3 regions of the Candidatus Nitrobacter laanbroekii genome follow, and region 1 is predicted to be linked to each of the others. Evidence: predicted binding sites of a transcription regulator. Region 1 holds the regulator's gene; each other region holds the start of a gene.
The links. The regulator HrcA, encoded in region 1, represses chaperone genes, less so after heat shock. The targets are predictions, from matches to a motif close to GTTAGCACTCNCNNNNNGNGAGTGCTAAC.
Positions count from the first base shown of each region.

Region 1 (10,292 bases):
GTGGGTACCGGTTCGCGTCAAGAAAACGCGTCAAACAAAATGTTGGAGCTGGGCTTTGATTTCATCGAAGCCGGGATAGCCAAGGGGGAATTGCGTAAAAAGGGTCCCGTTTTACGTGTTTCTGCAACGCGACGTCGGCTGGTTCCGTGACTCCCAAGAATGGGGACGGTGCAAAAGTCGAGGCGGACACGCCCCTTTTGTTTGGTTAACTATTGGCCAGCGCTATGCTTGATTCTCTCCGGAGATTGCGCTCGGACCCATCCGGATGGGTCCATGGTAAGGATAAGAATGACGGACCCGTTCAAACCGAAACCTGAGCGCCCGGGCGCGACCCGTCGAGCGGCGTTGGGTTTTGTCATTGGCGCGCCCTTGCTCGGTGCCTGCTCGGGCATCCAGCAAACGCTGACCGGTTCTCCCACGCAGCCGGCGCCGTCCGGACCGGCTCAGCAGGCCGTTACCATCGGAACGGGCCAGGTCAAGGTCGGGCTGATTCTCCCGCTGTCGGCTGCGGGCAATGCGAGCATTGCGGCGCAGTCGATGAAGAATGCGGCTGAAATGGCACTGTCGGAGTTTCAGAATCCGAACGTTCAACTGCTGATCAAGGACGACGCCGGCTCTGCGCAAGGCGCGCAGCAGGGAGCGCAACAGGCCCTCGATGAAGGCGCCGAAATCATTCTCGGTCCGTTATTCGCAGCGTCGGTGCCGGCGGTCGCCCAGGCGGCCCGGACCCGCGGCACTTCGGTGATCGCGTTCTCGACCGATTCAAGCGTTGCGGGCCGGGGCGTCTATCTTCTGAGCTTTCTCCCTGAATCGGACGTGAACCGGATCGTCGAATATGCCGTGAGCACGGGAAAACGCTCGTTCGCCGCCATGGTGCCCGAAAACGCTTATGGCAATGTCGTCGAGGCCGCCTTCAAGCAGACGGTCGGCCGACGCGGCGGGCGTATCGTCGCATTTGAGAAATATGGCGCCGATCGTGCCGGCGCGGCGCGGAAGGTGGCGCAGTCGCTTCGTTCAGCCGATGCGCTGCTCATCGCCGATGACGGCGATGCGGTGGTCTCTGTTGCCGGAGCGCTCACGGCGGCGGGCGCCAATCTGCGCAATGTCCAGCTTCTTGGAACGGGTCTGTGGGACAATCCTCGCGTATTCGCCAGCGCGGCGCTGCAAGGCGGTCTCTATGCCGCTCCCGACCCGTCCGGCTTCCGCAGCTTCGCAGGCCGCTACCGCGCCAAATTCGGCGGCGAGCCGGTGCGTACGGCGACCCTTGCCTATGACGCCGTCGCGCTGGTGGCGGCCCTTGCGCGAACCCAGGGTGCGCAACGCTTCGCGGCGGAGACGCTAACCAATCCGTCGGGCTTCGCCGGCATCGACGGGTTGTTTCGATTCCGTTCCGACGGCACCAATCAGCGCGGTCTCGCCGTCATGCGCGTCGCATCTAGCGGTGGCCAGCCGGTCGCGGGCTCGCCAAAGAGTTTCGAAGCCTAACCTCGGACCGTCGTCCCGGTCATGACGAAGCAATCCGTTCTTCGCTTTGGTGCTTCTTTGCTTCGCTTCACGCGCAAAATTGGCAAGTGCCAATTTGTCGCGAGTTCGCAATGACGCTTGCTTAAATCAAGCGGCGAGATCGGCCACCACGGCGTCGAGGACGGGAAAGCCATCCTGCGTGACCCGCAAGCGGCCATCGGGGCTGATCGTGATCGCGCCTTCCTCGCGCAGGATTGCGATTCGCTGCGGATCAAGCGGGCGGCCGGACAGCGCCGCATAGCGCTGCGGATCGATGCCCTCGCGCAAGCGCAGTCCCATCAGCAGGAATTCGTCGGCGCGCTCTTCGCTGTTCAGGAGATCGTCGGCGACGATCCCGTCACCGCTCGCCTCGACCCGCATGAGCCAGGCCTCGGGCCGCTTTTCGGTGGCGATGGCGTGCCTGTCGCCGTCGATGTCGAGACGTCCGTGCGCCCCGGGGCCAATGCCTGCATATTCCTGGCCGCGCCAGTAAACCAGGTTGTGCCGGCATTCCGCGTCGGGCCGCGCGTGATTCGAAATCTCGTAGGCGGGCAAGCCATGACGCGCGCAGATCTCCTGCGTGACATCATACAAAGCGCGCGCGGTTGCCTCATCGGGTGTCTTGAGCTTGCCGGCCGCGTGCAGGCCGAAAAACGGCGTACCCTGTTCGATGGTCAATTGATAGAGCGACAGATGCTCCGCGGCTTCCGAGATCGCGCGCTGCAATTCCTCGGTCCATATCGCCGGCGTCTGGTCGGGGCGCGCGTAGATCAGATCGAAGGAATAGCGATCGAAAATCGAGCGCGCGATCGCGACCGCATCCAGCGCCTCGCGCGCGGTGTGCAGGCGTCCAAGTGCTTTTAGCGAAGCGTCGTCGAGCGCCTGCACGCCGAGCGAGACGCGATTGACGCCCGCCGCGCGATAGCCGCGGAACCGGGTGGCCTCGACGCTGGTCGGATTGGCTTCCAGCGTGATCTCGGCGTTATCGGCGACGCGCCAATGCTTCCCGATCGCTTCGAGGATGGCGTCGACGGTCTGCGGCTGCATCAATGACGGCGTACCGCCACCGAAGAAGACCGAGGACACGTCGCGGCCGGGCGAGCGCGCGGCGGTGGTCTCGATCTCGCGCGTGAAGGCGCGAACAAAGCGCTCTTCATCGATCGGCGCGTGGCGCACATGACTGTTGAAATCGCAATACGGGCATTTCGACAGGCAAAACGGCCAATGCACGTAGACGCCGAAAGCGGGATTGGAGTCAGCGCCGATCAAGAGCAACCTCCGCCAACTTCACGAACGCGCGGGCGCGATGCGACAGACCGAGGCCGCGAGGTGGAAGCCCGTGCTTCTCCATGCCGGTCATCTCGCCGAAGGTGCGTGTGTGCCCGTCCGGCTGGAACGCAGGATCATAGCCAAATCCGGCCGTGCCACGCGGCGGCCAGACCAGCGTGCCGTGCACACGGGCTTCGACTTCCTCGAGATGGCCGTCCGGCCAGGCAACGCACAGTGCCGAGACGAAGTGAGCCTTGCGCTGCTCCGCAGTCGTCGCGCCGCGCTCCTGCAACAGCCGCTCGATCCTGGTCATCGCTGCGGAAAAATCCGCAGGTTTGCCGGCCCAGCGCGCGGAGTAGATGCCCGGCGCGCCGTCGAGCGCATCGACGACCAGACCGGAATCATCGGCAAAGGCTGGAAGGTTTGCGCTCCGGGCCGCGGCGGCGGCCTTGATCCGGGCATTGGCGCGGAAATCGTCGCCGGTTTCCGCAGGCTCGCCGAGCCCGAGTTCGCCTGCGGAGACGGCCTCGATGCCGTATGGCGCGAGCAACTCGCGCATCTCGGCGAGCTTGCCGGGATTGTGGGTGGCGATCACCAGCTTGCCAGCGATTCGACGATGCTGAGTCATGGACATTTATAACCCGTCATGGCCGGGCTCGTCCCGGCCATCCACGTCTTATTCAAAAAGCAAGGCGTGGATATCCGGCACAAGGCCGGGCATGACCGCATTTTGTAGATCACGCCACCGCCATTTTCTGCAAATCCACCAGCCGCGCGACACCTTTTTTCGCGAGCGCCATCAACGCGAGAAATTCATCCTGCGAGAATGGCGTCTTCTCCGCGGTTCCCTGCACCTCGATGATGCGTCCGTCGCCGGTCATGACGAAATTGGCGTCGGTGTCCGCCTCGGAGTCCTCCGCATAATCCAGATCGAGGACGGGCGTGCCGTTGTAGATGCCGCATGAGACCGCCGCGACGTTATCGCGAAGCACGCTGGTCTTGATCATATTGCGGGCCTTCATCCAGCCGATGCAGTCGGCCAGCGCGACCCAAGCGCCGGTGATCGACGCGGTGCGGGTGCCGCCGTCGGCCTGAATCACATCGCAATCCACCGTGATCTGGCGCTCGCCAAGCGCCTCGAGGTCGACTGCGGCGCGCAACGAGCGGCCGATCAGGCGCTGGATTTCGACGGTGCGACCGCCCTGCTTGCCGGTGGAGGCCTCGCGCCGGGTCCGCTCCAGCGTGGCGCGCGGCAGCATTCCGTATTCGGCCGTGACCCAGCCGCGGCCCTGGCCCTTGAGCCACGGCGGCAGCCGTTCCTCCAGGGTCGCGGTCACCAGCACGTGGGTATCGCCGAATTTCACCATGCAGGAACCCTCGGCGTATTTGACGACGCCGCGCTCCAGCGACACGGCGCGCAGTTCATCGGGTGCACGGCGGCTTGGCCGCATGGGAAACCCTCCAGCTATTTCATGAAAAATCGTCGTCTTGCGGTGCTTTTAGGGGCGGGGAGCCGCACCGGCAAGGGCCGGCAACAGCGATTGCCGCAAAGCCTGCTTGTAACCGGTGCGCCGGAGAGACAAGTTAGACCCGGTTGTCAGGCGCAACCAGTATGCGCAGGAGATATCGTTGGCCCATCACGATCCGATTGGTCTGATTGCACCGAACGCCGGGCTTGCCCAGCTGAACGAGCGATCGCGCGACATTTTTCGTCAGATCGTCGAGAGCTATCTTGCGACGGGCGAGCCCGTGGGCTCGCGCAACATTTCCCGCCTGATCACGATGCCGCTCTCGCCGGCGTCGGTCCGCAATGTGATGTCGGACCTCGAGCAGCTCGGGCTGATTTATGCGCCGCATACCTCCGCCGGGCGCTTGCCGACCGAACTCGGCCTGCGGTTCTTTGTCGATGCCTTGATGCAGGTCGGCGACCTGACCGAGCCGGAGCGCCAGTCGATCCAGACCCAGCTCGCATCGGTCGGCAAGGCGCAATCGGTCGAGGCCGCGCTGGGCGAAGCCTTGACACGGCTGTCGGGATTGACCCGGGCCGCGGCGGTGGTTCTGACGGCGAAATCCAACGTGCGCTTGAAGCATATCGAATTTGTCAGGCTGGAGCCGGAGAAGGCGCTGGTGGTGCTCGTCGCCGAAGACGGACAGGTCGAGAACCGCGTGTTGTCGCTTCCGTCCGGCGTCCCGGCATCGGCGCTGATCGAAGCGTCGAATTTCCTGAATGCGCGAATCCGTGGGCGGACGCTCGCCGAGGCGCGCCTCGAGCTCGAGACCGCGCTGGCGCAAAGCAAGGCGGAACTCGATCAGCTCACCCAGAAGGTCATCGCGGCCGGGATTGCGAGCTGGTCGGGCGGCGACAGCGACGATCGGCAATTGATCGTGCGCGGCCACGCCAATCTGCTGGAGGACCTGCACGCGCTGGACGACCTCGAGCGGGTGCGGCTGCTGTTCGACGACCTCGAAACCAAACGCGGCGTGATCGACTTGCTCGGCCGCGCCGAACGCGCCGACGGCGTCCGCATCTTCATCGGTTCGGAAAACAAGCTGTTCTCGCTGTCCGGGTCCTCGACGATCATCGCGCCCTACAGCGACGGCGCCGGCCATATCGTCGGCGTTCTCGGCGTGATAGGACTGACCCGGCTGAACTACGCGCGCGTGATCCCCATGGTGGATTACGCGGCCCGCATTGTCAGCCAGATGCTCGGCGGCTGAGCCGGACCCGCCGCCCGCGGCGCTTGATTTTTACGCCTGAACCACGATATCCCGCACAACCATCCCTTTCAGTTCGAGACTATTTGCAAGAAGGCTGCGTAATGACCGATTCCGACGGCAAAACAGACAATTCCGGCGATCCGGTCCCGGAGGCCGAGCCGGTGGTATCCAAGCCTTACATCATGCCCGACGATCCCGAGGAAGGGGCGCTGGACGCGCTGGCCAAGGAACTCGCGGAGGCGAAGGACCGGATGCTGCGCACGTTGGCGGAGATGGAAAACCTGCGCAAGCGCACCGCGCGGGAGGTGTCGGACGCGCGAACCTACGGCATCTCGGGGTTCGCACGCGACGTGCTGGATATTGCCGACAATCTGCAACGCGCGCTGGATGCGGTGCCCGCCGAGGCGCGCGCGGCGGCCGACCCCGGACTCAAAGCCCTGATCGAGGGCGTGGAGCTGACCGAACGCTCGCTGCACAATGCACTGGAAAAACACGGTGTGAAGAAGTTCGATCCGGCCGGCGAAAAGTTCGATCCGAACGTCCATCAGGCAATGTACGAGATTCCAGATCCCTCAGTCCCCGTCGGCACGATCGCGCAGGTCATTCAGGCCGGCTACACGATCGGCGAGCGGGTGCTGCGTCCGGCGCTTGTGGGTGTTGCGAAGGGCGGAGCCAAGGCGGCCGCGTCCGAATAGAATCAGCTCCGTTTCGAGGGCTTATGCTCGATCGGGCGATGTCGCTCGAAAACGCGCTAGCGCGGCCGGATACCGTCACGAACCGCGCGAAAGCGCGGAAACGCGGCGGACCACCCGTCCCGCGGCGTACTGCCGATCAGCCGCATTGCCGTATTGCCGCTGCCAAACACCAGCCATTGGACGACGGTCACCGGCGTATTCGTTCGCGTGTTGGTGGCATCGATCCGTGTTTCGAAACCGGGCGATCCGTTGATCCGGATCGGCTCCGACATGGTGATACGCCCATCGCGCAAGTTTGGGATCGTGGCTGCGATGTCGCGCGCAAACCGGCCGCGATCGTCCGGCCGTTCAGGGGCCGACCCGACCAGGTTGATGATCAGGAAGGCCTTGGCGTCGATGTCGTTTTCCGTTTCGGCGTCGGAGAGGAGGATGGCGGCTCCCGGCGCCAGCGTACGAACCATTTTGAAGGAGCTCAATTCGGTCAACTTGAAGGGTAGCAGGCCGAGTTGCTCCTCGACCGGTACTTCCTTGCGCAGGGCCACCGTTGCGAACATCTTTTGCATGGCCTGGTCGGAATAGATCTTCTCGACGTTCTCGGGCACCTGCGCGGCGATGTATCCGGAAAACGTGCCGCCCGAAACCACCATCGAATAGCGCCGGACGGTATCGTTGCCGTTCTTGGCGGTCTCGATAATGAAATAGCCCTGTCCGCTCGCGGTTTCGATACCTTGGGGTTTTGGGCCCTGGGCGTTGACCGTGTCGGATTTGGCGACGGCCTCCACGTCTCTGAAGGCGGCGGCGGGGAGTTCTGCGACGATGACCTTGACCCGATGATCGGCGGTTTCGAAGCCAGGAAATGTCTTTGACGGAGAAAGGCCTATCAGGGGAACCAGCCCGATCCGTGTCCCCGGCGCATAGACCGGGTCGTCGGCGAAGGCGGGAGCTACGCCGCTCAGCACACACAGAACGACCATCAGTTGCGTGAGATGTCTCATGGGAGCCTATTGGATTTGCATTAAGGCCGTTCAATGATCGGCCGGGCGCGCGGTCGCGGCGGTGGTGATGCGAACGATGTGTTTCACGAAAACCTGACTGCTGCCTCTATAACGTCTTCGATGGTCGGCATAATATCGTACGACGAAGACGAGACAGGGCGTGGCGATGCACAGATTGTCTTTGGTCGACCGCGCCAGTTCGCCGGATCGATCGGATGCAGCCGCTCAATCCTGGTCGAGCCTGCCCGCGGACGCAAAAGAATCGCGTTTTCATGTGGCGGAGAGAGGTCCGGTCCTTGCGGCCCCCACCCCCCCTCCTATATGAGGCTCACCATCGCTAGATCGCGAGTAATTGATATCTGGGGGGTCTGGATGAGGGTGCCGCCAGGGCCCGGCCGGACTGCCGCAACAAGAAGGATATAAGGACCATGGGAAAGGTCATCGGGATCGACCTCGGCACCACAAATTCGTGCGTGGCCGTAATGGACGGCAAAACGCCGAAAGTCATCGAAAACGCGGAAGGGATGCGGACCACGCCGTCCATTGTCGCCTTTAGCGATGACGGCGAGCGCCTGGTCGGGCAGCCGGCCAAGCGCCAGGCCGTGACCAATCCCGAGCGGACCATTTTTGCCGTCAAGCGCCTGATTGGCCGCCGTTACGACGATCCCACGGTCGAAAAGGACAAGCACCTCGTCCCTTACAAGATCGCGAAAGCCGGCAACGGCGACGCCTGGGTCGAGGTCGACGGCAAGACCTATTCGCCGTCGCAGATTTCGGCCTTTACCCTTCAGAAGATGAAGGAGACCGCCGAGGCCCATCTCGGTCAGAAGGTCGATCAGGCCGTCATCACGGTTCCCGCCTATTTCAACGATGCACAACGTCAGGCCACCAAGGATGCCGGCAAGATCGCCGGCCTCGAAGTGCTGCGCATCATCAACGAGCCGACCGCGGCCGCGCTCGCCTACGGCCTCGACAAGGCGAAGACCGGCACCATTGCCGTGTATGATCTCGGCGGCGGCACGTTCGATGTGTCGATCCTCGAGATCGGCGACGGCGTGTTCGAGGTGAAGTCGACCAACGGCGATACGTTCCTTGGCGGCGAAGACTTCGACATGCGTCTGGTCAGCTATCTGGCCGACGAATTCCAGAAGGAGCAGGGCATCAACCTGCGCAACGACAAGCTGGCCTTGCAGCGGCTGAAGGAAGCCGCAGAGAAGGCCAAGATCGAGCTGTCGTCGACCACCCAGACCGAAATCAACCTGCCGTTCATCACAGCCGATCAGTCCGGCCCGAAGCATCTGACGATGAAGCTCACCCGCGCCAAGTTCGAGGCGCTGGTCGACGACCTCATCCAGAAGACCATCGAGCCGTGCCGCAAGGCGCTGAAGGATGCCGGCCTGACGGCGGGCGAGATCGGCGAAGTGGTGCTGGTCGGCGGCATGACGCGCATGCCGAAGGTCCAGGAAGTCGTCAAGCAGTTGTTCGGCAAGGAGCCGCACAAGGGTGTCAACCCGGACGAGGTTGTCGCGATCGGCGCGGCGATCCAGGCTGGCGTGCTGCAGGGCGACGTCAAGGACGTGCTGCTGCTCGACGTCACCCCGCTCTCGCTCGGCATCGAGACGCTGGGCGGCGTGTTTACCCGCATCATCGATCGCAACACTACCATTCCGACCAAGAAGAGCCAGGTATTCTCGACCGCCGAGGACAACCAGAACGCCGTCACCATCCGCGTCTTCCAGGGCGAGCGCGAAATGGCGGCCGACAACAAGATCCTCGGGCAGTTCGATCTGATGGGCATTCCGCCGGCCCCGCGCGGCATGCCGCAGATCGAGGTGACGTTCGATATCGACGCCAACGGCATCGTCAACGTGTCGGCGAAGGACAAGGCGACAGGCAAGGAACAGCAGATTCGCATCCAGGCCTCGGGAGGTCTGTCGGAGACCGACATCGACAAGATGGTCAAGGATGCCGAGGCGAATGCGGCCGACGACAAGAAGCGCCGCGAAGCCGTCGACGCCAAGAACCAGGCCGATGGTCTGGTGCACTCAACCGAGAAGGCGCTCGCCGAGCACGGCTCGAAGATCGAGGACAGCGAGCGCCGCGCCATTGAGGATGCCGTCAGCGATCTGAAGGAGGCGTTGAAGGGCGACGACGCCGAGGCGATCAAAACCAAGACCAACACGCTGGCGCAGGTGTCCATGAAACTCGGCGAGGCCATGTACAAACAGCAGGCGGAGGCTGATGCGGCCAAGGACGCAGCGAAGGACGATGTCGTCGATGCGGAGTTTACGGAGGTCGACGACGACAAGAACAAGAAATCTGCTTAAGCGGCGAGAATGACCATGATCTCTGTTTCCTCGGAGCACGCAGCGCGTCTCGAAGGGCGGGGGTCATGGTTCCTTAAGCGGGACGCTGCACCCTTCGACGAACGCATCTTTCATGCGTCTTCCGGGATGAAGCGACGTTCGGGCGGAATGGACTGATGTCGACCAAGCGCTGTTACTATGAAACCCTTGAGGTCGACCGAAGCGCGGATGATTCCAAACTCAAGGCGGCCTTTCGCAAGCTGGCTATGAAATGGCATCCGGATAGAAATCCGGGCGATGCGACCAGCGAAATGCGTTTCAAGGAAATCAACGAAGCCTACGAAGTGCTGAAGGACGGCGACAAGCGCGCCGCCTACGATCGCTTCGGTCATGCCGCATTCGAGCATGGCGGTATGGGCGGCGGCGGCCCCGGCTTCGGGGCGGGCTTCGCTTCGTCGTTCTCCGACATTTTCGAAGACCTGTTCGGAATGGCCGGGCAGCGCGGCCGCGGTGGCGGCCGGGAGCGAGGCGCGGACCTTCGCTACAATATGGAAATCTCGCTGGAGGAGGCTTTCCAGGGCAAGACCGCCCAGGTCGAAATTCCGGTCTCGGTCACTTGCGAGTCCTGCTCGGGTACGGGCGCCAAGGCCGGGACCAAGCCGAAGAACTGCGCGATGTGCGGCGGCGGCGGCCGGATTCGCCAGGCCCAGGGCTTCTTCACGCTGGAGCGCACCTGTCCCGGCTGTCAGGGACGCGGCCAGATGATCGAGGATCCCTGTCCGTCCTGCGGCGGCTCGGGCCGTGTC
Region 1 is NZ_JBAMDA010000001.1:2,420,107-2,430,398, reverse strand. It holds gene V4R08_RS11320 (penicillin-binding protein activator) at 289-1,485, shown strand; gene hemW (radical SAM family heme chaperone HemW) at 1,612-2,772, opposite strand; gene rdgB (RdgB/HAM1 family non-canonical purine NTP pyrophosphatase) at 2,759-3,400, opposite strand; gene rph (ribonuclease PH) at 3,510-4,223, opposite strand; gene hrcA (heat-inducible transcriptional repressor HrcA) at 4,402-5,490, shown strand; gene grpE (nucleotide exchange factor GrpE) at 5,592-6,185, shown strand; gene V4R08_RS11290 (hypothetical protein) at 6,242-7,180, opposite strand; gene dnaK (molecular chaperone DnaK) at 7,609-9,507, shown strand; gene dnaJ (molecular chaperone DnaJ) at 9,663-10,292, shown strand, end outside.

Region 2 (10,292 bases), 2.3 Mb from region 1:
ATCACTCCGCCTGTTCGCTTCAGCATGGCCAGAAAATCACGCAGCTTCCGAAAGATTTGCTTTCCAAGAATGGATTCGTGGTGAAAGATATACCCGAGAGTCATTTGTGTTGCGGTTCGGCGGGGACATACAACATTCTCCAGCCTGACATTGCGAACAGACTGCGCGACCGGAAGGTCGCCAATATCGCAAGCGTCAAGCCGGACATGATCGCCGCCGGCAATATCGGGTGCATGATTCAGATTGCCGGTGGAACGTCGGTCCCTGTTGTTCACACGATTGAACTTCTCGATTGGGCGACGGGCGGCCCCCGGCCAGGACTGAATTGATCGGCGGCAACAGGAGGACCACGATGGCTAAGAAATCCAAGAAGGCGAAGAGCGTTAAGGCCAAGAAAAGCAAGAAGAAGGCCGTAGCGGCGAACAAGAGATCGGCGAAGAAATCCGCGAAGAAAGCGACGAAGAAATCCGCGAAGAAGTCGGTGAAGGCGGCTTCGAGAAAGAAGACGGCGAAGAAGAAATCGGCGAAGAAACCCGCCAAAAAATCCGCAAAGAAGTCTTCGAAAAAATCCGCCAAGAAGTCTGCCAAGAAGTCTGTCAAGAAATCAGCCAAGAAATCAGCCAAGAAATCAGCCAAGAAATCAGCCAAGAAATCAGCCAAGAAATCAGCCAGGAAATCCCTTGGGACATCCGCAGGGAAGCCGGCGACCAAACGCAGGACTTCGGCGAAAAAGACCGCCGCCAAACGTGCCGCGCGAAAGCCTTTAGCCACCGCTATACCGGCCACGAGTTGGGCCATGCCCGAGCCAGCGGCTCCGGCCTTTGGCCATACGGACGAAGGCCATGGGTCGGGCTCGGGAGGTGACGGCAACTAGAGCTATTCCGGCTTTGATGGAATTAAAGCCTGGCTCCAGCTTTTTGTTTTGACGCGTTTTCTTTACGCGAACCGGTATCCATCCTCGGGTCAAGCCCGAGGACATGCTTCGCTTGAAAACGCTATAAAGCAGGATGAGGTTGGGTTGAGAGCTTCAGGCGACGATCGCGCGCCGTCTCCATCCAATACATGAGCCCCGGGTCGCAGCGTCTCCGCTGCGGCCCTTTTCATTGAAACAGTCCGGTCATTGAAATCAGTCCGATAGCCATCGGACCGACCGTCGCCGGCGACGCGATGTTCTGCGCAAGCGTCAGGCGCGGACGTCGATCGAGTGTCGGGCCGCTCAGATCTTGTGATTGATGTTCTGCAACACTGGCGAACAACGTGTTGCAAACGGGCCGAAACGCCCAAAAAGGCAGCAAATGCTTGCTATTTCGGCTTTCCGGTTTTTGCCGCGGACCTCAGTATGGTTAACGAAAAAAGAATCATTTGCGGTCAAATCACTTGCGGCCAGGTGTCGCTCGCCTTCGCGGCCTTCGGGACTTGCGCGGCTTTTCGGCGGATGGGGGTTTGTCATGAAGAAAATGGTCCTGGCGGCAACGGCGCTGGCGATGACGGCAGGTTCGGCGCTGGCGGCGGATATGGCGGTGAAGGCCTACAGCGCGCCGCCCCCGGTCGCGTTCGATCCTTGGGACATCGCCTTCGGCGCCGGCGTCATGAGCGACTACGTGTTTCGCGGCGTGACGCAGTCGAACCACAGGCCGTCAGTGACCGCTTACTTCGAGCCCCGCTACAACGTCACCAAGGACCTGCAGCTTTACGTCGGCTCGTCGGTCGAGAGCATCTCCTTCGCCAACCGTGCGGCGGCCGAGGTCGACATCTACGGCGGTATCCGTCCGACTTTCGGCGCCTTTGCCTTCGACTTCGGCGTCTGGGGCTACCTGTATCCGGGCGGCACCTGCGTTGATACCGCGGCCGCCGGTCTCGGCGCGCTCTGTCCGGGCGATACCGGTGCAATCGCTCTGTTCAACGGCAACGTCATGAAGAGGGACGTGAGCTTCTTCGAAGGCTTCGCCAAGGTGAATTACACGATCAACGACAACTGGGCGGTCGGCCTGAACGAGTACTATTCCCCGAATTTCCTGAACACCGGCGCCTGGGGCAATTACTCATCGATCGTCGCGAAGTATACCGCGCCTGCCAACACGTTCGGCAGCAGCGGCATCGGCATGTACGTGTCGGGTGAGTTCGGCCGTCAGTGGCTCGGAACGTCGGACTCGTTCTACGGCACCGGTGTCGCCGCGGCCGGCTTCGCAGGTCCGTTTCCGAACGGCATCAAGTATGCCGATTACAACACCTGGAATATCGGCGTCGGCCTCACCTACAAGGTGTTCACGCTCGACTTGCGCTACTCCGACTCTGATCTGTCCAAGGGGGACTGTAACGCCTTCACGTCGGATTTCAGGGCTCCGCTCAACGGCAGCTTCACCAGCATCAACCCGAGCGGCGCCGGCTCCACCTGGTGCGGCGCGACCTTCATCGCCAAGCTGTCGGCTGACCTGACGGCGATGACCAGCCTGAAATAATACTCCTTCAACTTCAATGGCGGGGCAGGGCAACCTGCCGCCCTTTTTGGTTTGTTGTCAGGTGGCGTTCGCAGGCTCCGTCACGCCATGAATCGCGAACCGGTCGCCGGCCGGTTCCAGAACGACCTTATCCTGATGGAAGGCCTCCAGCGTATTGCGATGGCTGATCGAGACGATGGTCGTTGCGGGCAGTTTCTCCGCGATCAGGCGGTAGAGAGCGTTTTCGGACGGCTCGTCGAGGGAGGTGGTGGCTTCGTCCAGAAACAGATAATCGGGGCGATGCAGCAGCGCGCGCGCCACGCCGAGACGCTGCTGTTCGCCGGGCGACAGCATCCTGTCCCAGTGCGCCTCCTCGTCGAGCCGCGATGCCAGCGCCGGGAGTCCGACCGCCGTCACCGTTGCGGCGATCTCCTGGGCATCGTATGCGCCGGCCTCGGCTGGATAGGCGATCGCGGCCTGGAGCGATCCGATCGGGAAATAAGGCTGCTGCGGCATGATCATCATCGTCGCATGAGCCGGAATCGCGACGGAGCCCGCGCCAAACGGCCAGATGCCGCCGATGGTACGGAACAGGGTGGACTTGCCCGATCCGGAGGGGCCTACGACCAGCGTACGCACCTTGTTGCGGAAGCGGAATCCGTTGGCCGAGACCAGCGGCTTGCCGTTCGGCAATCGCACCAGCAGTTCGTCGAGCGTGATATCGGAATCGGCCGGCGAGATTTTCACGGTGTCGGCTTGCGCGCCGAGTGCCTTGGCCTTCGCGATCGCCTTCTCGAATCCGTCGAGCCGCGTCACGATCGACCGCCATTCGGCGAGTTGCCGGTACGCGCTGACGAAGAACGATAGCGCACCCTGCACGCTGAGGAATGCCGATGCGGCCTGCATCACGCCGCCAAGTTTGGTCTTGTTGGCGAAGTAGGCCGGCGCGACCAGAATATAGGGGATGATCTGGGTGGCTTGCCCATAGCTGGCGGTGAAGGCGGTGATCTTCTTGGTGCGCTTCATGATGCCGATCCAGTTCTCGACGATCAGCTGGAACTTGTCCATCAGCCGCGTGCGCTCGGCCTCTTCGCCGCGGAGCAGCGCGATCTGCTCGGAGTTTTCCCGGACCCGGACCAGGTTGAAACGAAAATCGGCTTCGTATTGCTGCTGCCGGTAGTCGAGACCGATCAACGGCCTTCCGATCAGGTGGGTCAGTACTGTGCCGATGATGGCATAGATCAATGCTCCCCATACCAGATAACCGGGGATGTTGTACTGATGGCCGAACACGTGCAGCGGGGCGGCGGCGGAGAGGCCCCAGAGGATCACGATGAATGACACCAGCGTCACGACGGAATTCAGAAGGCCGAGACCGAGAGTAAGAGTTTGCTCGACGAACATCCTGATGTCCTCGGTGATGCGCTGGTCCGGGTTGTCGGCGACGTCGCCCTGGAGCTGCATCCGGTAGTGATTGGCGTGGCTGAGCCAGTCGCCGAGATAGCGCTTTGTCGTCCAGTTGCGCCAGCGGATTTGCAGCCACTGGTTCAGGTAAAGCTGATAGACCGCGATCACGATGTAAATGGTGACTACTACACAGAAGTAGATCGTCTCCGAGGCGAAGGCGCTCCAGTTGTAGGCCTGGAAAGCATTGAAGAACCGGTTGCGCCACTCGTTCAGCAGCACATCCACGCCGACGGTGCCGAGCTCGATTGCGATGACGATGACGAGCAGGCCGAGCCCAGCCCATTTGTCTTCCGAGCGGAAATAGGGCGAGGCGATTCGCCAGACGGTTTTCAGCGTCGCACCGAGGTTTTTCACTGTTCGATGTCTCCGGAAAGCATCGTAAAAATCGCTCGAAGGGATGGAAGGTAGCGGCAACCAATAAAGCCAAGACCGCAGCTATTCAGACTGGTAGCATGACCATTGCGCGACGGCGCGTGGGCCTCTCCGGTTCGCGAGGATGTGCGGCCGTATATATCCGGTCACAAGGATTACGGCGCGCCTTCGCAGGATCAATGTGTTCTTTATGAATGTTTGGACAGGTCCGACCGATTTCGGCCACAAAAGCGGACTTCACGTCACGGAATCTGCGCTGTAGAACGGCGCGGGTCAGATCGTCGTGATCGTCATTCAACGAGGGCAGATGGCTACAAGGTTTGGGTTCTGGTTCGGTGCCGTCGCGGTCGTGGTCGTCGTCGAGGGCATCGGTGGATTGCCGGCGTCGGCGCAGGATGGATTTCCGTTCGGCCTTGAAATGACGCTGGATGCGCCGCCGCAGCCCGGCTCGAAGCGGGTGCCGTCGCTGGAAATCGGCGACAGCGGCGAGGCCAAGCTCGAGTTGTGGTGCAAGGGCGGCAAGGGCCAGTTCTCGGTGGCCGGCAACACCGTCATCTTCGCGGCCGGTCCGCTGGAGGACCGCTCCTGTCCGCCGGAGAAGGCGCAGGCCGATGACGATCTGGTTGCGGCGCTCTCTGCTGCGACCACCTGGGAACGGCAGGGCGACGCGGTCTCGTTCGCCGGTCCGACCACGCTGCGGTTTCATCTCAATACAAACTAAAGCGGGTCCCGCGCGCGCGGATCGCCATCCTGTGCCGCGGAGAGTCGGGCCGCTGTTATTTCCAGGCCGATTTGTCGGCGTCCCAGCGCTGGGCCTTGAACTGCTTCGCCAGCGCATCCACCGAACCACTGTCGTCGGTCTCGACGTCCTCGTTGTCGCCCGCGGACGTGTCGTCGGCCAGGTCGAGCCTCGGCCCCTCGGTTTCGTCCGCCGTGGTCGTCGACGGGACGCCGACCCAGAGCATGATGTGATCGGACCCGCCGGGCTTGTCGGGGCCGGGCAACGCGGTCACCTCGATGGTGTCGGTAAGCTTGAGCGCCGGAACCACCTCGCTCGGACGCTTGAAGGTCAGCGTCAGCTTGCCGGTGTCGTCACTCCATTTTGCTGACACCGGCTTTGCGTCCAGGGCTTTTTCCAGCACGCCGGAGATGGCGGTCGCGAGTTTGTCACGATTGAGCTTGCCGTTGTTGCGCCATTCCGCGGCCGGAAACCGGATGGTGCGCTCCATGTCGAATAGGCCGGCGCTCCAGCCGGCGGCGATCACGCCGGGCGATGCCTTCAACCGGGCGATGAGGGCGGATGCGCGCTCCGGATCGACGTTGATGTCGATGACCTGCGCGCCGGCCCGCAGCGCCTCGCAGGTCACCTCAAGGCTGTTCAGCGCCACCTCGACATGCTGTCCTCTCAATCCCTTGAGCAAATCGACAGCGGCGTCGAGTTTCACTTTCACCGCGATGGCTTCGGGAGACACCTCGGTGAAATCCTTCGGTGTTGCGACGACGCCGTCATCGGTTGTCCGGGTGTCGTTGAACTCAGCCTCGCTGAGATCGGAATTGTCCGTCGAGGTCACCTCGGTGACGGTCTTGCCGATGCTGACCCGGCCGTCGAACTCGAACGTATCGCCGGTGGGCTTGCGGGTGAGGTTGACCTCGACCGGAAGCTTGTCGCCGATGCTTTGGGTCGTGCCGGTCATGGTCGAGCCGTTCACCGCGAGGTTGACGACGAAGCGGTCCTTGCGATCGGAGCCTTTTTCCGCGGGGTAACACGCATCGAGAACGGCGCCCGTGACGGTCTTGCCCTGGCGGGTTTCCTTGAGAATGACGTCGGCATTGCCTTCCATCAGCCCGTCGATGGAGGTGAAGTATCGCACCTCGGCGCCGCCAGGCGTCGCCTTGGGAAGCGGCCTGTCCTGCCCGAACAGACTCCCCGGCAAAGCGATTACCAAGCCGACCAGGCACAGCCGTAGTACGCGCATAGGAGAATCTCCGTTTGTCGAATCGCCTGTCACCCTAAAACCGGCTTCGCCAAAAAAGAAGGCCGCCCGGAGGCGGCCTTCTGGCGAAGTCGTGCAGTTGGAACGGCTCAGAAGCCCATGCCGCCCATTCCACCGCCGCCCATTCCGCCGCCGCCCGGCATGGCCGGCGCCGGCTCCTCCTTCGGCAATTCGGCGACCATGGCTTCTGTGGTCACGAGCAGGCCCGCGACCGACGCGGCATCCTGCAAAGCGGTGCGCACGACCTTGGCCGGATCGATGATGCCCTTGGCGACCATGTCGACATACTCTTCCTTCTGGGCGTCGAAGCCGAAGGTCTCGGCCTTGTTTTCGAGAACCTTGCCGACAACGATGGACCCCTCGACGCCGGCATTTTCCGCGATCTGGCGGATCGGGGCTTCCAGCGCCTTCAGCACGATGTTGATGCCGGCCTGTACGTCCGGGTTGTCGTTGGCGATGCGGCCGACCGCCTTCTTGGCGCGTAGCAGCGCGGTGCCGCCGCCGGGCACGATGCCTTCCTCCACGGCTGCGCGGGTGGCGTTGAGCGCATCCTCGACGCGATCCTTCTTTTCCTTGACCTCGATCTCGGTCGCGCCGCCGACGCGGATCACCGCGACGCCGCCGGCGAGCTTGGCCAGACGCTCCTGGAGCTTCTCGCGGTCGTAGTCCGAGGTGGTCTCCTCGATCTGCGCCTTGATCTGCCCCACGCGCGCCTCGATGTCGGCCTTCTTGCCGGCGCCGTTGACGATGGTGGTGTTCTCCTTGTCGATCACCACCTTCTTGGCGCGGCCGAGCATGTCCACGGTGACGTTCTCGAGCTTGATGCCGAGGTCATCGGAGATGAGCTGGCCCCCGGTGAGGATCGCGATGTCCTCCAGCATGGCCTTGCGGCGATCGCCGAAGCCGGGCGCCTTGACGGCCGCGACCTTGAGGCCGCCCCGCAGCCGGTTGACCACCAGCGTCGCCAGCGCCTCGCCCTCGATGTCTTCCGCCACGATCAGCAGCGGCTTGCCCGACTTCACCACCGCCTCGAGCAGCGGCAGTATGGCCTGAAGGCCGGACAGCTTCTTCTCGTGCAGCAGGATGTAGGCTCCGTCGAGTTCGGCGGTCATCTTCTCGGCATTGGTGACGAAGTAGGGGCTGAGGTAGCCGCGGTCGAACTTCATGCCCTCGACGATGTCGACATCGGTTTCGAGCGACTTGTTCTCCTCGACGGTGATGACGCCCTCGTTGCCGACCTTCTGCATCGCCTGCGCGATCATCTTGCCGATAGCGGTGTCGCCGTTGGAGGAGATGGTGCCGACCTGCGCGACTTCGGCCGAGGACGCGACCGGCTTGGCGCGCTTCGCAATATCCTTCACCACGGCCGCGACCGCGATGTCGATGCCGCGCTTGAGGTCCATCGGATTCATGCCGGCGGCAACGGCCTTGGCGCCCTCGCGGACGATGGCCTGGGCCAGCACGGTGGCGGTGGTGGTGCCGTCGCCCGCGGTATCGTTGGTCTTGGAGGCGACTTCGCGCACCATCTGCGCGCCCATGTTCTCGAATCTGTCGTCGAGCTCGATCTCCTTGGCGACGGTGACGCCGTCCTTGGTGATGCGGGGCGCGCCGAAGCTCTTCTCGATCACGACGTTGCGGCCCTTCGGGCCAAGGGTCACCTTTACGGCGTTGGCGAGGATATCGACGCCGCGCAGCATGCGGTCGCGCGCGTCGCCGGAAAACCTGACGTCCTTGGCTGACATTTGATGGTTCCTTGATTGAGCAAAACTCTTCCGCAGAGTTTTACAAGCACTGTACTGTCATCATCCGCGAAAGCGGATGACCCAGTATTCCGCGACGGACATGTTCAATCGCAATGCGTCGGAATACTGGATCACCCGGTCATCGGGCGCATAGCGCGCCCTTGCCGGGCGATGACGTCGGTAGATGTGGAGGCCGTCAGGCTTAGTCCAGCACGCCCATGATGTCGGACTCCTTCATGATCAGGACGTCCTGGCCGTCGAGTTTGATCTCGGTGCCCGACCACTTGCCGAACAGCACCTTGTCGCCGACCTTGACGTCGATCGGGATCAGCTTGCCGGCTTCGCCGCGTCCGCCGGGGCCGACGGCGACGACTTCGCCCTGCGACGGCTTTTCCCTGACGGTGTCGGGAATGATGATGCCGCCCTTGGTCTTTTCTTCGGCATCGATGCGTTTGACCACAACACGGTCATGCAGCGGACGAAATTTGGTTTTAGCCATAACGGCTCCTCCGGGGGTTCGCAGGACGCTGAATTTTCATCGATGGAATGCATACGCCCGGATTCGAAACGCTCTTAGCGATTCGTACCTTTGGCAATCATGCTCCAAAAGTGCTAATCGTCGGCGGGGAATATGGCTTGACAGCCATGCTGTCAAGCAAGCCCCCTTAAGCCGTTGGTGAGGGGCGTGTAGGATAGTGCAAACCATGTCGTGGCGTCTCCGTGATCGCGGAGTAAGGTTGCCGCGGCCACATTTTTAAACCTGGCTGCCTGGGGTGCGGCGGTCGGGAACTCGGTTTGGGGAAACATACGATGGTCAGATCAGACGGCGGACGCGCGGCTTTGAACCTTGGGGCGGCTGCGGCCCTTGCGGTGTTTCTCGGCGGGTGCGGGTCGATCGGGTCGATCGGACTGTCGCCCCAACCGGCGCCGCCGGCCGTCGAGCCCGAGATCCCGGCCACGATCCGCGCCGAAGAACTCGTCGGACGCTGGGGTCTTGCATCCTATCAAAATCCGAACGACCGGGCGCGGACCGAGGCTGCGGCCAAGACGCAGTGCCGTAATCCCTACGTGATCGGCGCAGGCGGCAATGGCGGTGTGATCATGCATCTCGCCGACGAGGCGACGCCGCAGGAATTGCGGCTGAAGGGCAGCCAGAGCGGCAAGAACTATATCGGACCGGAAGGACCCGCCGGCGGCCCGAAGGATCGCGAGATCGTCTCCTTCGACGGCCGCGTCCTGGTCACGCGCTTCATCGACCCGGATGCGGCGACCCGCTACGGCAACATGGTTTATGTCCGCTGCGCGCCCGCCGCCGCGTCGGCCCCCCACCACCACACGGCGGCAAAGCCACACGCGCATTAGAGCGTTTTCGAGCCAAGCATGTCCTCTGGCTTGACCCGAGGATGGGTGCCGGTTCGCGTGAAGAAGACGCGTCAATTCAAAATCATAGAGCCTCGCTTTTGATTCCATCAGAAGCGAAAAGGCTCTAGCCGGGTTGCGCGCGACTTGAAGCCGATCGACTTCAAACCAAATGCGCGGCGCGACGGCCGGGCATTCTCAACGAGGAATGCTTCCTGGGGCTAGAGCAGTTCATATTTAGATGGAAACGCGACTTGTCGTCATTGCGAGCGAAGCGAAGCAATCCAGTTCTTATTTTAAAAGCATCTGGATTGCTTCGTCGCTCCGCTCCTCGCAATGACGAGAACAGAGTCCCGATTCCACCAAGCCGTGAACGGCTTTAGCCGAACAACGCGTCGATATCGTCCTGGGAGGCGTGCCCCTCGTCGCCGTCGAGCTTCGGACCGTTCAGCAGTCTGGCGTCGCCCACGCGATCGTCGACGATCGGCGGAGCATGGGCCCGGATGGCGTCGACGCCGCCCCAGATGTCCATCATGACGTTGATGTGATGCTCGATGAACTTCATCGTGCTCGTCACCTTGGCGATGCGCTGGCCGGTGAGATCCTGGAAGTTGCAGGCCTCGAAAATCGAGATCACGCGTTCCTGAATTTCCTCGCTCAGCAACCGCGTCTGCTCCGGCGACGCCGCCTTGGACAAGGCGCTGGCAGATTGATCGATCGCCTCGGTCGCCGCCAGAATCTGTTGCGTCGCCTGCTCGGTGCCTCCCACCACGGCGCCAAGCTCGTCGGTAACCTTCGCCATCTCGTCGCCGCTGAAACTCTTGACATGCAGAACCGCGATTTCCTGCTTGGTGCGGTTGATGGCGTCATGGATCAGATTGAGCTCGGTCTTGAGCTTTTCGCACTGTTCGATCTGTGCG
Region 2 is NZ_JBAMDA010000001.1:125,001-135,292, forward strand. It holds gene glcF (glycolate oxidase subunit GlcF) at 1-329, shown strand, start outside; gene V4R08_RS00665 (hypothetical protein) at 326-874, shown strand; gene V4R08_RS00670 (TorF family putative porin) at 1,449-2,459, shown strand; gene V4R08_RS00675 (ABC transporter ATP-binding protein/permease) at 2,517-4,259, opposite strand; gene V4R08_RS00680 (META domain-containing protein) at 4,585-4,998, shown strand; gene V4R08_RS00685 (hypothetical protein) at 5,054-6,253, opposite strand; gene groL (chaperonin GroEL) at 6,361-8,013, opposite strand; gene V4R08_RS00695 (co-chaperone GroES) at 8,216-8,512, opposite strand; gene V4R08_RS00700 (hypothetical protein) at 8,824-9,375, shown strand; gene V4R08_RS00705 (protein phosphatase CheZ) at 9,752-10,292, opposite strand, start outside.
Region 2: a site for HrcA is predicted at 8,602-8,630, ahead of V4R08_RS00695 (co-chaperone GroES). Genes of this name have one in related genera too.

Region 3 (10,292 bases), 1.9 Mb from region 1:
GTGAATGAAGCTCTTGTTGCCGCCCTGCGCCGCGATCTGCTCCGGCGACAGCTTGCCTCCGTCGACAAAGCATTTCGAATAGCACTGGCCGAGCGCGATGTGGCAGGCCGCGTTCTCGTCGAACAGCGTGTTGTAGAACAACAGGCCGCTCTTCGAAATCGGCGAGGAATGCGGCACCAGCGCGACCTCGCCGAGCCGTCGCGCGCCCTCATCCGTATCCAGCACCTTGTTCAGCACGTCGGCGCCGCGCGACGCCTTGGCCTCGACGATGCGACCCTGCTCGAAGCGCACGGCGATGTCGTCGATCAGCGTGCCCTGATACGACAACGGCTTGGTGCTGCGGACGTGGCCTTCGACCCGCAACGCATGCGGCGTCGTGAACACCTCCTCGGTTGGAATGTTCGGATTGCAGACGATGCCGTTTTTCGCCGTGGACGCGCCGCCGACCCATTCATGGCCGTCGGCGAGGCCGACCGTCAGGTCGGTGCCGGGCCCCGAGTAATGCAGGGCATGGAAGCGCTGGCCGTTGAGCCAATTTGTGCGCTGTTGCAAGGCGACGTTGTGCGCGGTCCAGTTCGCGATCGGATCGTCGTTGTCGACGCGCGAGGCTGAAAAAATCGCGTCCGCCAGTTTCGCCACCGCGTCGCTTTCGCTATCGTCGGGAAACATCAGTTGCGCCCAGGCCGTGCCCGGATAAGCGACGATATTCCAATTGACGTCGAAGCCGACGATTTTCTCGAGCGCCGGCTGGTAGGCCATGGAGTTCGCCTTGTTGGCGCGGGCGACTTTCGCAGCATCCTCGCCCGAGAGCAGCATCGGATTGTCGCCGACAACGGCGAGCCGTGCGGTGTTCGCGGTAAACGCTTTCGCCATACCCTCATAGAGCCAGCCTGCGGCACGATCGAAACTCGCGTCCGGCCCGAACCTGTAGCGCGACAGCGTGATGTCTTCATCGGAGAAGAACGGCATCACCAGCCCCGCACCGGCCTTGTAGGCATGTTCGGCGATCCGCCGCACCAGCGGCAGCGCGGCGGCGGGCGCGGTGATCAGGAGGTCCTGCCCCGGCGCAAGTTGCAAGCCCACCTTGACCGCGACTTCGGCGAGACGATCCAGTTTTACCGGATCGATGGGCGTGACAATATTGCGCTGATGCTGGGTCATACGAACTCATCCTGAACATATGGTGCGGGCAGCCGGACTCGAACCGGCACAGCTCTTACGAGCCGAGGGATTTTAAGTCCCTTGCGTCTACCGATTCCGCCATGCCCGCGCGCATTTCTTTTCAAACACTTAGACAGGAAATGCAATGGCAGGCCCCTCGCGTTTTGCAAATTACGTTCATCTCCCGTTCTCCGGAGGAGGCGCGAGCACAGCAACCGGCTGCACCGCGGCGCTGTGAGCACCTCAAAGAAATCCGCAAGCGGATCGATACCGCCTATTGCATTCACCATTGTCGAAGTATTTTCAGGACCTGATTGAGATGATGCAGGAGACGACCCGATGATCCCAAGCGAGGACGTGGCCAACCTGGTGGAGCGGTTGCGGCAAGACGCCGAGATGCTTCGGGAGGGCTACCAGCACAACCTCACTGAACTTTGGCACGGTGTCGTTGTGAAGGATGCCGCGAAGGCTTGCGCGGCGGCCGCCGACCTCATCGAATCGCAGGCCGAGGCGCTGAGAAACGCTGCTGCGGAATGGGATGCGCTGGATCAATCTCACCGGTCGATCGGCGAGCAACTCGGCAGGGAGGGCAGGCGTCGTATTGTGGCCGAAACCAGGTTGAAGGAAGCCGAGAAGGTAATCGAGCTAATCGCTGCGATGCCAAACTCCAACTCCGAGCATGGTGGACTAGTTACGCGCGCCCGCGCGTTTCTCAAGATCTAAAAAGGAGACGTAGGGATGTGCTCTTGCAGAATTTCCGCGGCCGACCGGGTTCGCGGCAAACGGCGGCACGCGGATATCACGCGGCCTTCTTGCGTTGCAGCGCGTCGCGGATCAGCGGCAGGCGGTCGTTGCCGAAATACATATCGGTCTTGTTAAGGAAGATCGTCGGCGACCCGAACGCACCGCGCGCGATCGCCTCATCGGTGTTGGCCTTGAGTTCGTTCTTGATGCCTTCATCGCCGATGCCGGTCAGAAGTTTTTCCGGATCGATCTCGAGCGATTTGCAGATCTCGGCCAGCACCGGCTCGCGCGAGATGTCCTTGTCATCGCGCCAATAGGCCTCAAACACCGACCTGGCGAACGGAACCATCGCATCGTTGCCGAGCCAGAGGCAGCCGCGCATAGCCTTGACGCTGTTCACCGGAAACACCGTCGGCGGCATCTTGATCTCGAGCCCCGCCGCTCGCGCCCAGTCCGCGAGATCTTTCTTCATATAGCGGTCTTTCGCCGCCACGGGTTTTTCCCGCGAAGCATAGACGCTCGGATTGATGGCATTGAATATTCCGCCGACCAGAATCGGCCGCCACGAGATCTGTTCGCCAAATTCTTTCGCCAGCGGCTGGATGTTGTGGAAAGCGAGATAGGTCCAGGGACTGGAGCAGTCGAAGAAGAATTCGATCATAGGCCTGCTTCCTTTGTTTCGTCTGGTCGGCTTGGCCCAGCCATCGGTGTCTTGTCAACTCTCACTCAAGATAAACGGGGATGCCAACAAAGACTCGGTGCCATGACGTCGAACGCTCACATACGCTTGTCCTGCTGCGGCGCCGCACCTGTCGCGCTCCCGTGCAGCACCGTGCGATAGCCGGACTGCAAGGCCCGCACCGTGGACGGCGGTGTGATCAGCCGCACGTCTGCGAGCGGCAAACTCGCTTCACGATAGCCGTCGAACGTCCACCGCAGCGGCCGACCGTCCGCGATCACAAAACTGTCGTCGCCCGCCTGAACCATCGCGCCATCGGGTAATTCGTCGAGCGGCATCGGCAGCGGATGCAGCCGCTTCGCGCGGCCATCCAGCCGTTCTGCATGAAGCACCGCGTCGATCTCGGGCGCGCGCAGGCCGCCGGCGCGATTGCCGCGCTCCCACGCGGCACGAAACGCGTTGGCATCCGCGCGACGGCAATGAAAACACGGGCGATGCCCTGCCGCGAACGCCGTCGCCTCGTCGAGAAAGAACAACTCGGTCCAGCTCCGCGTCGCCATCACATCGCGGCGGCGGCCACGGAATTCGCAAACGCAGACGAGCCAGGCTTTTGTGGTCCAGCGCCGCTTCAGCAGCGTCCGCGTCGCCGGATCGTGAATGATGCCGCGATTGCCGGTGAAGGTGCCGCGCGTCGGCACCGCGACGATGTCGCCTGAAGGCGTGACGCGGTTTTGCAGGGGACGGATGATGATCTGCAATAGCTCAGCCCTTTGCGTGTCGAGGGTCTCGCGCACCTTGCTACCGTCATTCCGGAAGCCGCGAAGCGGCTGTCCGAAATCCATAACCATGGCGGGGAGTATGGATTCCGGGTTCACTCGTTTTACTCGTGCCCCGGAATGACGACCAAGGGTTAGTTCCAAAAATCACGCCGCGCCGTCGCGCAACGGCGGGGCGAAGGCAAGGTCGAGATCCCACGGGAAATAAATCCAGGTGTCCTGCGAGACCTCGGTGATGAACGTATCGACCAGCGGCTTGCCGAGCGGCTTGGCGTAGACAGTGGCGAAATGCGCATCCGGAATCCTGGCGCGCACCACCCGCGCGGTAGCGCCGGTATCGACAAGATCGTCGACGACCAGAAGGCCCTTGCCGGTGCCGCCGCCGAGTTTCGCGGTCGCATCGGAAATGTCCTTAAGCACCTTCAATTCGCTTTTCCGGTTGTGGTCGTAGCTCACGATACATACCGTATCGATGACGCGAACGCCGAGTTCGCGCGCCACGATCGCCGCAGGCACGAGGCCGCCGCGGGTGATCGCGACCACCGCATGGAACGGTCCGGTCTCGTTCAGCCGCCAGGTCAGCGCCCGGCAGTCGCGGTGAAACTGGTCCCAGGACACCGGAAAGGCCTTGGCGGGAGTCGCGTTTGCGGTCACTTGGTTTTTCCCTCGTCACGAGCCACGAGCGCCTCTCTTGCAGCGTATGAGCCCGACAATCCAGTCTCATCGTATCGGCATTCCGGCGCTTGCGCGCGAGTGACGCGCAGCCGGACAAGCGAAGGTCGGTTTACTGCGCCGCCTTGAGCCCCGCCAGCATCGCCCTCACCGCGTCCATCGCCGCCGTCAGCTTGGCCCGATCGCGCGAGCGCACCACAAGGCTTGTATTCGGCTTGCCGGTCTCGTCGAGAAACGGATAGCTGCCGATGGTGGTGTCCGGGTGCGCCTCGGCGATCGCGCGCAGCGGCGTGCCGATGTCACCCTCGCGGCAATCGCCGCGCACCGATTCCGACAGCATCCGCTCGCCCGCTTGCAGCGTCGGCGCGACGATATCCATCATCGCCTGCATGATCGATGGTACTCCCGCCATGACGATGACGTTGCCGATCCTGAAACCGGGCGCCAGAATGGTCGCGCTCTGGATCGGTTCGGCGCCATCCGGGATGCGCGTCATGCGCAACCTTGCCTCGTTCAATTCGCCCGGTTTCTTGTAGCGTTCCTTGAACCGCTCCACCACCTCGGGATGATGATCGATGCCGACGCCAAAGGCTTTTGCGACGCTGTCGGCGGTGATGTCGTCGTGCGTCGGGCCGATGCCGCCGGTGGTGAAGACATAGGTGTACCGGGCGCGAAGCGCGTTCAGCGCCGCGACGATATCGGCTTCATCGTCGGCAACGATGCGAACCTCCTTGAGGTCAATTCCGATATTCGTCAGATAGTCGGCGATGAAGCCGATGTTCTTGTCCTTGGTCCGCCCCGACAGGATTTCGTCGCCGATCACCAGAACGCCCGCGGTGATGATGTCACCCATGACCTCTCCTTGCCGTCAGCAGCGATCATGACATGACGCGCAGCCCCTCCAGCGTCAAGACAGCGAACGTGCGCCTCGGCTGCACGAAAATCCGCGCGTTTTGAGTGATTGGCGCCGCATCTCACCTTGGAAGCTGGCAGTGCCTGGTCACAGCGGCAATGCTCAATGCAGCCGGAACACGCCGTCCACCGCGCGCAGTTCCGCTGGCTTGATCAGCCTCGAATGCGCGACCGTCACCGAGACCAGCGGTCCGTCGAGTTGCTTCTCCCAAAAGGCGAGGAAGTCGCACAGCGCCGGGAATTTCGGAAACATGTCGTAGTTTTGCCAGACGTAGCTTTGGAGCAGCCACCGCCGATCCGGACGGCGATACAGAATTTCCGCCGTCGTCAGGCCGTAGCCCAGCACCTGCTTGCGAAAGTCGTCCGAAACACCACCGGACTGCACGTCATGCTCCGAGACCATGTCAAACCTCCTTGAGAGAGGCAGCGCTATCGGCAAAAGGTGGCGACCGGTTTTTGCGTAACGCTCCAATCCCTCGACGAACCCGCGTTCGGGACCAGCGCCCTGACGGCCGCCATCCCACAACGGGTCATGAAGAAAATGTGACACGCAGCACGCCGATCACAAGCCTAAAGTTCGATAAAATGCTGATAAATTCAACACTGGCAGCGACTTACCGCGTCTGCTAACAGTATGGCGCGCCAGACGTTGAGATTGACGAAACCAGTTCTGGCAGTCGTCATTCTTCTGGCTTCTGGCAGTCGTCATTCTAGAGTGCTTAAAAAATCCGCTTCAGACCCTTGCCCCCCTTCCAGCGGCGGCTTATGTCCTGAGCGGTCGCCTTGGCACTCATCGGCCGCGACTGCCAAAATTCATAAATATCGTCTATCTTCAGAAACTTAGGAGGACTGCATGAAATTCCGTCCGCTTCACGACCGCGTCGTGGTCAAGCGCATCGACGCAGAAGAGAAGACCGCTGGCGGCATCATCATTCCCGACACCGTCAAGGAAAAGCCCTCGCAAGGCGAGGTCGTCGCCATCGGCCCCGGCGGCCGTGACGAAGCCGGCAAGCTGATCCCGATCGATCTCAAGGTCGGCGACAAGGTGCTGTTCGGCAAGTGGTCGGGCACCGAGGTCAAGATCGATGGCCAGGATCTCCTCATCATGAAGGAGTCCGACATCATGGGCGTTCTCACCGACGCCGCTCCCGCCAAGAAGAAGGCCGCGTAATCAGCGATGAAGCCGTCATCATCGGGACCGCAGACAAGTTTACGCAGTCTACGCCTGCTACGCCCGGTGATCCACGTCTTCTTTCCCATCCATGCAGACAGACGTGGATGGCCGGGACGAGCCCGGCCATGACGTCGCAATCAAATCTGAGGAACAACCCAACATGTCAGCCAAAGATGTCAAATTCGGCGTCGAAGCCCGCGACAGGATGCTGCGCGGCGTGGATATCCTCGCCAACGCCGTGAAGGTCACGCTCGGTCCGAAGGGCCGCAATGTCGTGCTCGAAAAGTCGTTCGGCGCACCCCGCATCACTAAGGACGGCGTCACCGTCGCCAAGGAGATCGAACTCGAGGACAAGTTCGAGAACATGGGCGCGCAGATGGTGCGCGAAGTCGCCTCCAAGTCCGCGGATGCCGCCGGCGACGGCACCACAACCGCAACGGTCCTCGCCGCTGCGATCGTGAGGGAAGGCGCCAAGTCGGTCGCCGCCGGCATGAACCCGATGGACCTCAAGCGCGGCATCGACCTGGCTGTCGAAGCCGTGGTCGCCGACCTCGTCCGGAACTCCAAGAAGGTCACCTCGAACGAGGAAATCGCCCAGGTCGGCACAATCTCGGCCAATGGCGATTCCGAAATCGGCAAGTTCCTCGCCAACGCCATGAAGAGGGTCGGCAACGAGGGCGTCATCACGGTTGAAGAAGCCAAGTCGCTCGAAACCGAACTCGACGTCGTCGAGGGCATGCAGTTCGACCGCGGCTATATCTCGCCCTACTTCGTCACCAACGCCGACAAGATGCGCGTCGAGATGGACGACGCCTACATCCTGATCAACGAGAAGAAGCTCTCCTCGCTGAACGAGTTGCTGCCGCTGCTCGAGGCCGTGGTGCAGACCGGAAAGCCGCTGGTGATCGTCGCCGAAGACGTCGAAGGCGAAGCGCTCGCCACTCTCGTCGTCAACCGCCTGCGTGGTGGCCTGAAAGTGGCCGCAGTGAAGGCGCCGGGCTTCGGTGATCGCCGCAAGGCCATGCTGCAAGACATCGCCGTGCTGACCGGCGGTCAGGCGATCAGCGAAGACCTCGGCATCAAGCTCGAGAACGTCACCCTCGCCATGCTCGGCAAGGCCAAGAAGGTGATGATCGACAAGGAGAACACCACCATCGTCAACGGCGCCGGCAAGAAGGCCGACATCGAGGCGCGCGTGAATCAGATCAAGGCGCAGATCGAGGAGACCACCTCGGACTACGACCGTGAGAAACTTCAGGAGCGTCTGGCCAAGCTCGCAGGCGGCGTCGCGGTGATCCGCGTCGGCGGCGCGACCGAGGTCGAGGTCAAGGAGCGCAAGGATCGCGTTGATGACGCGATGCACGCGACCCGCGCCGCGGTCGAGGAAGGCATCGTGCCGGGCGGCGGCGTCGCCCTGCTCCGCGCCTCCGAGCAACTCAAGCGCATCAAGACCGCGAACGACGACCAGAAGACCGGCGTCGAGATCGTGCGCAAGGCGCTGTCCGCGCCGGCCCGCCAGATCGCGATCAATGCAGGCGAAGACGGCAGCGTCATTGTCGGCAAGATCCTCGAGAAGGAGCAGTATTCGTACGGCTTCGACTCGCAGACCGGCGAATACGGCAACCTGATCTCGAAGGGCATTATCGACCCGACCAAGGTCGTGCGTGCGGCGATCCAGAACGCGGCCTCGGTCGCGGCGCTGCTGATCACCACCGAGGCGATGGTCGCCGAGCTGCCTAAGAAGGGCGGCGCTGCTCCGGCGATGCCAGGCGGCGGCATGGGCGGCATGGATTTCTAATCCAAGCTTCCTTCGCAGTTACGAAATGCAAAACCCCGGCAGCGATGCTGGGGTTTTTGTTTGGAGACAAACGCTACATGAACTGGAAATCGCATTCTGCGTGAGGGCTTCGCCTTCGGTGGACAACGAAGGCAATGCGCAAACCTCGGGCCCATTTGCTTCGCGAGATTGCGGACGCGTGTTTTCGTTGGCACGAATGGCACGGGGCGCGCCGCGAGAACGCTGGGGTGTGTTCAAATTTTTCGAGCTGTTTGAATCGGTAAATCATGACTATGCGCAGAACGTCGAAGCACTTTCTCCCGTCATGCGCGGCCTTGATCCGCGCATCCATCAATCGCCTGGCTCAAACGTGAGCGGGCTGATTGGCGAAAAAACGCCGCGCTAAATAAACGCAGTCGTCCTCTACAAATGGCGATAAAGCCTGCCGATACAAGGCCTTCGCCGCACGATGACGTGGCTCGCGTTGCCTTCGGCTGAAAAGTTATCGTTAGCGAGCCGGGCCGAAAGAGCGCATGATCGGACGTGTTCAACGACGTACCGGCGCTTTTCGAACGCGGCCGAGGCGATCCATTTTGCCATGGAAAGCCTGACGTCAGAGTTGCTTCAGAATGCGCTGCCCGAGGTCGGCGAGGAGCGGTTCACCGTGGACCAGATTCGCAGCCTCTATGACGACATCGCATTTCCGCTGCGGCGAAACGGGCGAGACGGATCATGACGACGCGAACGCGGCGGGAAACAGTTTACTTCAAACATCCCTTCAACATGAAGGGCGTCGGTCGCCTGCTGCCCGCCGGTCCTTACGAGATCGTCACCGACGACGAGATGATCGAGGGGTTGTCGTTTCCCTGCTTTCGCCGTGTCGCCACCATGATCATGGTGCCGGGCGCAGCCTCGCATACAGCGACGATGGAAATGGTGACCATCAGTTCGGTCGATCTGTCGGACGCGCAGCGCAACGACGCGAGTGCATCACATGAGTGATACTCCTGTCGATCTCGACAAACATCGCGGCATGGCTGCGCAAAAAGCCACCGATATCCGCCGCGTGCTGGCCGAGGTCGAGACCCATGCGAAGGTTCTTCGCGAACAGCAGGGCATCCTCGAAATTGAGTTGCTGGCGGTTCCGGCCGCCTCGTGGCACGAGGCGGCGGCGAAGGCCCGCTACGTGCTAAACCTGTATGCCGCGAGCCTCGCCGACACCGATGCCCATCATCGCGACCTCGTCGCGGCCGTGATCGCGGATTTTGCCAGGCTCTCCGGTGAAGGCTGAGAGCGAATAGGTTCGCCTGGGTCGAACGCGGACTGCTCCGCAGCGGTCGATGAACGTGAAATCGGGCGCCGGATATCTGGTGCGCTCGCTACAGAGAAGGAAACAATGTCATGACGCTGACACGCGGAGCCTTTCGCGGCTTCGAATTCGACCGCATGGTCGTGCTGTTCTCGATGATGAACGACAAGGTGGAAATCCCCTGCGCCATCAGCACCGACGCGCTGGACAGCCTGGGAAAATCCGGGCGCATCGCGCCTGCCCAGCGCGCGGCGCAGTTCGAGCGATTACGCGACCGGATCGAGGATTGCGCGATCCGCAAGTTCCAGAACTCGGAATTCGAGGGCAAGCCGCCCGGTCTCATCCTGCGCAGCACCGACTTTCGCTGAAGCGGTAGCCGAACGGCACACCATGTCGTGTGACGTCCTGAACGGAGGGCTTACGGCCGCAGCTCCTCCGGCAATGGTTCGAGCACGTCGCCCTTGGGGTCCGCGACCACGTCGATCTCGAAGGTCTCGACCGTCAGCGGCCCGCGCTTGCGTTCGAGGGTCGCAACCGTCTCAACGTGATTGAAATACCGCGCGGGGCGCCCCCACTCCTCCGTTCCGTCATCGACATAGAGCAGCTTGCCCATGAGCTGGTCGGCTGCCGGCTGCGGACCGTTGATCCAGCGGATGCGCTCGAAGCGCTGCACCACGCAAGTGCCCTTCGGCAGATAAAACCGAAGCCAGCTCGCAACGCCATAGCTTTGAGCGAGCACGCAGCGCGCGCCGGTCTTCGCGCGCACCGCCTCGATTTCAGCGGCAACCTCGCGCCAGCCCACACCGACGCTGCGCACCGAGGCGTCGCGCCGATATCCCGAGAGAAGGCCGGTGTTCACCTGCACCACCAGCGCCACCAACATCGCAACGCCCACCGGGACCGCCCAGCGGCGGCAGGCATCGGCGACACGCCGGCCGCGAGACGTCCAGCGCGTTACGTCGGCAGCCACCGCCGCCGCGATCGCCAGCGCCGGATAGATCGGTCCGAACCAGTTGGCCTCGACGCGAGCGTGCAGCGAATGCCAGACGAAATAGATCGTCAGCGTCCAGACCGTCGCGCTGATCAGC
Region 3 is NZ_JBAMDA010000001.1:500,116-510,407, reverse strand. It holds gene V4R08_RS02430 (aminopeptidase) at 1-1,161, opposite strand, end outside; tRNA gene V4R08_RS02425 (tRNA-Leu) at 1,182-1,270, opposite strand; gene V4R08_RS02420 (hypothetical protein) at 1,501-1,884, shown strand; gene V4R08_RS02415 (2-hydroxychromene-2-carboxylate isomerase) at 1,961-2,566, opposite strand; gene V4R08_RS02410 (hypothetical protein) at 2,683-3,459, opposite strand; gene gpt (xanthine phosphoribosyltransferase) at 3,508-4,014, opposite strand; gene V4R08_RS02400 (competence/damage-inducible protein A) at 4,145-4,885, opposite strand; gene V4R08_RS02395 (usg protein) at 5,048-5,347, opposite strand; gene V4R08_RS02390 (co-chaperone GroES) at 5,798-6,115, shown strand; gene groL (chaperonin GroEL) at 6,279-7,916, shown strand; gene V4R08_RS02380 (hypothetical protein) at 7,942-8,301, shown strand; gene V4R08_RS02375 (hypothetical protein) at 8,494-8,631, shown strand; gene V4R08_RS02370 (hypothetical protein) at 8,628-8,897, shown strand; gene V4R08_RS02365 (hypothetical protein) at 8,890-9,186, shown strand; gene V4R08_RS02360 (DUF1488 family protein) at 9,297-9,572, shown strand; gene V4R08_RS02355 (glycosyltransferase family 39 protein) at 9,623-10,292, opposite strand, start outside.
Region 3: a site for HrcA is predicted at 5,727-5,755, ahead of V4R08_RS02390 (co-chaperone GroES). Genes of this name have one in related genera too.